Regions from separate parts of the Streptomyces sp. NPDC046860 genome, predicted to be linked through region 2. Evidence: riboswitches for the same ligand, from Rfam matches in the RefSeq annotation. Region 2 holds a riboswitch; the other holds the start of a gene.
The links. A riboswitch is a leader RNA that binds a small molecule or an ion and turns the genes downstream of it on or off. The one in region 2 is predicted to bind S-adenosylmethionine.
Positions count from the first base shown of each region.

Region 1: linked by a shared signal. The riboswitch ahead of thrC (threonine synthase) and the one ahead of ABZ898_RS10140 (aminotransferase class V-fold PLP-dependent enzyme) in region 2 are both predicted to bind S-adenosylmethionine.

Region 1 covers NZ_JBEYXQ010000016.1:107,895-111,517, reverse strand. The annotation lists gene ABZ898_RS22390 (cold-shock protein) at 182-385, opposite strand; gene ABZ898_RS22385 (MoaD/ThiS family protein) at 818-1,093, opposite strand; gene thrC (threonine synthase) at 1,090-2,364, opposite strand; SAM riboswitch class I at 2,382-2,535, opposite strand; gene ABZ898_RS22375 (glucosyl-3-phosphoglycerate synthase) at 2,717-3,623, shown strand, end outside.
Region 2 covers NZ_JBEYXQ010000005.1:201,268-204,890, forward strand. The annotation lists gene ABZ898_RS10130 (rhomboid family intramembrane serine protease) at 1-187, shown strand, start outside; gene ABZ898_RS10135 (Lrp/AsnC ligand binding domain-containing protein) at 184-465, shown strand; gene ABZ898_RS10140 (aminotransferase class V-fold PLP-dependent enzyme) at 473-1,837, opposite strand; SAM riboswitch class IV at 2,017-2,133, opposite strand; gene trpD (anthranilate phosphoribosyltransferase) at 2,243-3,307, opposite strand; gene ABZ898_RS10150 (cytochrome bc complex cytochrome b subunit) at 3,459-3,623, opposite strand, start outside.

The DNA.
Region 1 (3,623 bases), on a different contig from region 2:
CCGGCCTGCGGGCCTCACCGACCCGGTCCTTCGTTGTCACTCTCACCTTCAGAGTGCTAACGCAATGATTAGCACTCACCCAGGGCGAGTGCAAGCGCCTTCGGGGGATCAGGACGGGACCTAACAGGACGAAGGGCCCGCACCCTGTGCCGGTGCGGGCCCTGCGCTCAGTTGTGGACGTTCAGGCGGTGACGCGAACCATGTCGGCCTGCGGGCCCTTCTGACCCTGCGAGATCTCGAACTCGACCCGCTGACCCTCTTCCAGGCTGCGGTAGCCGTCCATCTGAATCGCGCTGTAGTGGACGAAGACGTCCGCACCACCGTCGACCGCGATGAAGCCGTACCCCTTCTCCGCGTTGAACCACTTGACGGTGCCCTGAGCCATGGCTAACTCCCCTATTACTGGCCCTTGCGCAGATCCACACCTCGCGGACCTGGGTCAGACCTCGCCCCCCAAACGGTCGGGGGCGTGCGCCGGAACGCGTCGACCGCGGCTGAATGTATCTGTCCAACTGCCGTCTGCAACAGGTCAATCGGACGAGAATTCTGGACGGACACAGTCCGGAATCTGCCGCAAATTCGGCCGAATTCGGGGCAAGACGGGCCCCATAAAAACAACAAAAGCCGCACATTACCCGCGCATTTTGGCTGCTTCTTGTCGGGCTGGCGGCATGAATCAAGGGCGCCCGGCCCGCCGGACCGGGAGCGCGTTCCCCAACTCTACCGCGCTCAATCACACAGAATGGCCCCCTCCGTTTCTCTTACGGAGAAGGCCATTCGATGAACAGCGGGTAACCGCGGTTACCGAAGGTAATTATCAGCCGCCGGCGACGGCCGGAATGATGGAGACACCCGCGCCGTCGGGGGTGGCGGTCTGAAGTCCGCCCTCGAAACGCACGTCGTCGTCATTGACGTACACATTCACGAAACGGCGCAGCTTGCCCTGGTCGTCCAGGACACGCGCGGCGATGCCCGTGTGGTGCTTCTCCAGGTCCTCGATGACCTCCGCGAGCGTGCCGCCCTCGGCGGCGACCTCGGCCTGGCCGCCGGTGTAGGTGCGCAGGATGGTCGGGATGCGAACGGTCACGCTCATGCGAGGCCAGCCTCTCGGAAGGAGTCCAGGTTCGGGCGGATGGTCGCGGTCAGACCGGTGCCGGCGACCGCGTCCAGGGTCTTGAGGCCGTCGCCGGTGTTGAGGACGACGGTGGTCAGCGAGGGGTCCAGCGCGCCGGACTCGACCAGCTTGCGGGTGACGCCGACCGTCACCCCGCCCGCCGTCTCGGCGAAGATGCCCTCGGTGCGGGCCAGCAGCTTGATGGCGTCCACGATCTGCGGGTCCGTCACGTCCTCCACCGCGCCCCCGGTGCGGCGGGCGATGTCCAGCACGTACGGCCCGTCGGCCGGGTTGCCGATGGCGAGGGACTTGGCGATGGTGTCCGGCTTCTGCGGCCGCACCACGTCGTGGCCCGCCTTGTAGGCGGCCGACACCGGCGAGCAGCCCTCCGCCTGGGCGCCGAAGATCTTGTACGGCTTGTCCTCGACCAGGCCGAGCGCGATCAGCTCCTTCAGCCCCTTGTCGATCTTGGTGAGCTGGGAGCCGGAGGCGATCGGCACCACGAGCTGGTCCGGCAGCCGCCAGCCGAGCTGCTCGCAGATCTCGTACGCCAGCGTCTTGGAGCCCTCGGCGTAGTACGGCCGGAGGTTGACGTTGACGAAGCCCCAGCCCTCGCCGGCCGAGTCGCCGATCAGCTCGGAGCAGAAGCGGTTCACGTCGTCGTAGTTGCCCTCGATGCCGACCAGCTCGCCGCCGTAGACGGCGGCCATGACGACCTTGCCCTGCTCCAGGTCGTGCGGGATGAACACGCACGAGCGCAGGCCCGCGCGGGCGGCGGCGGCGCCGACCGCGCCGGCCAGGTTGCCGGTGGAGGAGCAGGACAGGGTGGTGAAGCCGAAGGCGCGGGCGGCCTCCAGCGCCTGGGCGACCACGCGGTCCTTGAAGGAGTGCGTCGGGTTGCCGGAGTCGTCCTTGACGTACAGCCCGCCGGTGACGCCGAGTTCGGCGGCCAGGCGGTCGGCCTTGACCAGCGGGGTCCAGCCGGGGTTGAGGTTCGGCTTGTCCGCCACGTCGGCGGGGACGGGCAGCAGCGGGGCGTAGCGCCAGATGTTCGCCGGACCGGACTCGATGCGCGCCCGGAGCTTCTCGGTGTCGTACGCGGAGAAGTCGTAGGCGATCTCCAGCGGCCCGAAACACTCCTCGCAGGCGAAGAGCGGGCCGAGCGGGACGCGGTGTCCGCATTCCCGGCAGCTCAGAGCGGCGGCGGGACCGAGGTCGACGGTGGGGGATGCGACAGTCTGCACAGCCATGGAGGCGAGGCCCTTTCTCCTCATCTTCCTCACGACGCATCTCGCCGTGAGACGGATTTGGCACCTTCCCTAGCCGGGAGCCTCGCGGTGTCGCTGTGTGCGCGCACGAGACCGGCTGGAGGGTTGCCGGGGCTTCATCGGGCCGTTTCCCTCTGCCCCTCTGGATGAGCGGTATTCGGTTGTGAACGTCCTCTGGCCTCGACATGCGATGGTCATCGGCGTTGTTCAAGACTGTAACCGAAGGCCAGGAGAGTTGAAGGTGTCGTCCGAACCGCGAGATGGATCAGACGGGGACCGGCCCCGACAGGGGCCGTCCGCGCAGGGACACCCCCACAGTGAGGAGCCGCTGACCATGCTGGAGGAAACCGAGCGCTGGCTGGCCACCCGCTCATGGTCCGTGGCCGACCGACCGCTGCACCGCGTCCTGGCAGCCAAGCAGCGCTCCGGACAGCGCGTGTCCGTGGTGCTGCCCGCGCTGAACGAGGAGTCCACGGTCGGGGAGATCGTCTCCGTGATCCGGCACGACCTGGTCTCCCAGGCGCCGCTGGTGGACGAGATAGTCGTGGTGGACTCCGGGTCCACCGACGCGACCGCCGAGGTGGCGGCCGCCGCGGGCGCGCGGGTGGTGCACCGGGACGAGATCCTGCCCCGGCTGCCCGCCGTGCCCGGCAAGGGCGAGGTGCTGTGGCGCTCCCTGCTGGCGACCAGCGGCGACATCGTCGCCTTCGTGGACGCGGACCTGAAGGAGTTCTCGTCCGACTTCGTGCTCGGCATCGTCGGCCCGCTGCTCACCGATCCGGGGATCGACCTGGTCAAGGCGATGTACGACCGTCCGCTGGGCGGCGCGGCCGGGCAGGGCGGACGGGTGACCGAGCTGATGGCACGCCCGCTGCTCAACCTGCACTGGCCGCAGCTCGCCGGGTTCGTGCAGCCGCTCGGCGGGGAGTACGCGGCCCGCCGCTCGCTGCTGGAGCGGCTGCCGTTCCCGGTGGGGTACGGGGTCGAGCTGGGGATGCTGGTGGACTCGCTGCACCTGGTCGGGCTGGACGCGCTGGCCCAGGTGGACGTGGGGGTGCGCAAGCACCGGCACCAGGACGGGCAGGCGCTCGGCCGGATGGCCGCCGCGATCTACCGCACCGCGCAGCTCCGGCTCGCGCGCGGGCATCTGGTGCGGCCCGCGCTGACCCAGTTCGAGCGGGGGGTGAGCGGTTTCGAGCCGCGCACCTACTCGGTGGACACCGAGGAGCGGCCGCCGATGG
Region 2 (3,623 bases):
GTACGCGGCGGGCCGGGCGCCCGAGGGCCCCGGTGTCGCCTACCTCGCCCATGTGATCGGCTTCTTCCTGGGCTTCGGCTACGCCTGGCTGCGCTACGGGAGGAAGCAGCGCGCGAAGGACGGGCCGGGCGAGGCTAGAGTTGGGCCCGCCCCGGCTACGGCGTCCAAGGGAGAGAACCAGCCGTGATCACCGCGATCGTCCTGATCAAGACCAGCGTCGACCGGATTCCGGAGATCGCCGAGCAGATCGCGGCGCTGGAGAGCGTCAGCGAGGTCTTCTCCGTCACCGGCACCTACGACCTGATCGCCATGGTCCGCGTGGCCCGCCACGAGGACCTCGCCGAGGTCATCCCCGGCCGCATCAGCAAGATCCAGGGCGTGGAGGGCACCGACACCCACGTCGCCTTCCGCACCTACTCCCAGCACGACCTGGAAGCGGCCTTCGCCATCGGCCTGGACTCCTGAAGGTCCCTCAGCTCTCGGGGACGCAGCGGCCGTTCTCCGTGCGGTAGGTCCACTTCGCGCCCCGGGTGACCAGCTCGCGCACCGCCGTCACGAACCGGAGCACGTCCTCGTCCGGGGTGCCCGCGCCGAAGCTGACCCGGACGGCGTTCAGACTCCCGGTGCCGCAGCCGGCCCGCCCGGCGGGGTCCGTGCCCAGGAGGGCGTGGACGAGGGGGTGGGCGCAGAAGAGGCCGTCGCGCACGCCGATGCCGTACTCGGCGGACAGGGCGGCGGCGAGGTGGGAGCTGTTCCAGCCGTCCACGACGAAGGAGAGGACGCCGACCCGCGGGGCGTCCTCGCCGAACAGGGTCAGGACCCGCACCTCGGGCACCTCGGCCAGGCCCGCGCGCAGCAGCCCGAGCAGGTGCCGTTCGCGGACGGCGAGGGCCTCGGGGCCGGCCTCGGTGAGCGCCCGGCAGGCGGAGGCCAGCGCGTGGGCGCCGATGACGTTGGGTGACCCGGCCTCGTGCCGGGCGGCCCCGTCCTGCCACTCCACCTCCACCCCGCCGTCGGCTCCCCGGGCCACCGTGCGGCTCGCGCCGCCGCCCGCGAGGTACGGCTCGGCCGCGCCCAGCCAGTCGGCCCGCCCGGCCAGCACGCCGGAGCCGAAGGGCGCGTACAGCTTGTGCCCGGAGAACGCGACCCAGTCGACGTCCAGCTCGCGCACGCTCACCGCCTGGTGCGGCACCAGCTGGGCGGCGTCCAGGACGGTCCGCGCGCCGGACGCGCGTGCGGCCGCCGCCAGCTCGCGCACCGGCCACAGCTCACCGGTGACGTTGGAGGCGCCGGTGACGCAGACCAGCGCGGGGCGGGCGGTGTCGCGGGCGGCGAGGGCCCGCTGAAGCGTGCGCACGGCGGCGGCGGGAGACCTGGGGGCGTCCAGGAAGGTCACGTCGGCCGCGCGCCAGGGCAGCAGCGCGGCGTGGTGCTCGGTCTCGAAGACGAACACCTCGCACCCGGCGGGCAGCGCGCGGGCCAGCAGGTTCAGCGAGTCCGTGGTGGACCGGGTGAAGATCACCTGGTCGTCGTCCCGGCAGTCGAGGAAGTCGGCGACCGTGCGGCGGGCGTTCTCGAACAGCTCGGTGGAGAGCTGCGAGAGGTGCCCGGCGCCCCGGTGCACGCTGCCGTAGTACGGGGCGTAGGCGGCGATGTCGTCCCAGACCCGCTGGAGGGCGGGGGCGCTGGCGGCGTAGTCGAGCGCGGCGTAGCCCACCTCGCCCCCGGTGACGAGCGGCACGGTGACGTCCCGGCCGAGCACGGGCAGCGGGGCGGGCACGGCCCCGGTGGCGGCGGCCGGGGCGGGGGCGGGGGCGAAAGCGGTGGAGACGGACATGGCTGGACTCCCGTGAGGCAGGCCGGAGAGACCGGGCGCGCAGGGCATGCGGCGACACGGCTCCGGAAGGCGTGGAGAAGAGAGAAGGGTGTGCGGAGGCGGGGCTCGGCGGCCCTATCGCATTCGCTTGCTCACGGAGAAAGGCTCCCTCGTACGACCAGGACCCCTGGTTCTCGAGGGGTCCGCGCTTGCCGCAGACCTTGTGGGCTGCGGCCTGGTCCTCACCCGGAGCACCCCGCCACGGACGGAGGGTTGCCGGACAGCCGGCCGGGGCCGCATGGCTGTCGCTCATGACCTGAAAGGGAAGCTAGCCGGGCTGATCGCCGGGCGCAACCGGCGTCCGGATGCCGGAACGACGGCGCGGCGGGGAGCGACCGCTCCCCGCCGCGCCGGACCGCCGCACCGCTACCGGTTGCTGGCGGCCACCCAGCGCTCCAGCGTGCCCGCGGCGGCCCCGGAGTCGATGGACTCCGCGGCGCGCGCCATGCCCGCCCTGAGCTGGTCGGCCAGGGGTTCCCCGGTCGGGTCCAGCGCCACCAGCGCGGCCGCAGAGTTCAGCAGCACCGCGTCCCGTACCGCTCCCGTCTCCCCCTCCAGCACCCGCCGGGCCACCATCGCGTTGTACGCCGGGTCTCCCCCGCGCAGCGCCTCCACCGGCACCAGCTCGATGCCGACGTCACGCGGGTCGAAGACCTCCTCGGTGACCTTGCCGTCGCGCACGATCCACACCCGCGAGGGCGACGTCGTGGTCAGCTCGTCCAGACCGTCCTCGCCGCGGAAGACCAGCGAGGAGTTGCCGCGCTCGGCGAAGACGCCCGCCACGATGGGCGCCATGGCGAGGTTCGCCACGCCCACCGCCTGCGACCGCACCCGCGCCGGATTGGTCAGCGGACCGATGACGTTGAAGACCGTACGGATACCCAACTGGCCGCGGGCGGCGCCGACATGACGCAGGGCCGGGTGGAACTTCACCGCGAAGCAGAAGGTGATCCCCGCCTCCTCCGCGACCTCGGCCACCCGCTTCGGGGTCAGCTCCAGATTGACGCCGAGCCGCTCCAGCACGTCCGAGGACCCGGAGGCGGAGGACGCGGCGCGGTTGCCGTGCTTGATGACCTTCGCCCCGGTGCCGGCGACCACGATGGAGGACATCGTGGAGATGTTCACCGTCTTCGCGCCGTCACCGCCGGTGCCGACGATGTCCACGGTCCGGCCGGGCACCTCGATCACGTTGGCGTGCTCGTACATGGCGCGGACGATCCCGGTGATCTCCTCGACCGTCTCGCCCTTGGCCCGCAGTGCCACCAGGAAGCCCGCGATCTGGGCGTCGGTCGCCTCACCGCGCATGATCCGGTCCATCGCCCACGCGGTGGCGTCGGCGCTCTGGTCGCGGCCCTCCAGCAGGGCGTTCAGTACCTCGGGCCAGGAACGGCCCGCCGCGGTGTCGCCTCCAGCGGGGGTCACAGCGCTCATCAGCCGCTCCTGGGTGAGTGAGGAAGACAGGTGTCTCAGGTGTCAGGGGCACCCGGGGTGCCCGGTCCCACCTTATCCAGCCTGAACAGGGCGAAGGGCCCCGCCGGTGTTCCGGACGGGGCCCTTCGGCCGTGGCGTGGCGATACGGGGATCAGTGGTGGCCGTGGCCGCTGGTGATCTCCTTGTACTCGTCGACGGTCGCCTTCGGGATCTGGTTGTCCTCGCCGTAGTAGGCGTTGGACAGCTTGACCCGGAGCCGCTCCGCGGGCTTCACCTTGCGCTCGACCCCGTTCTCGTCGACCGTGGGGCCGATCTC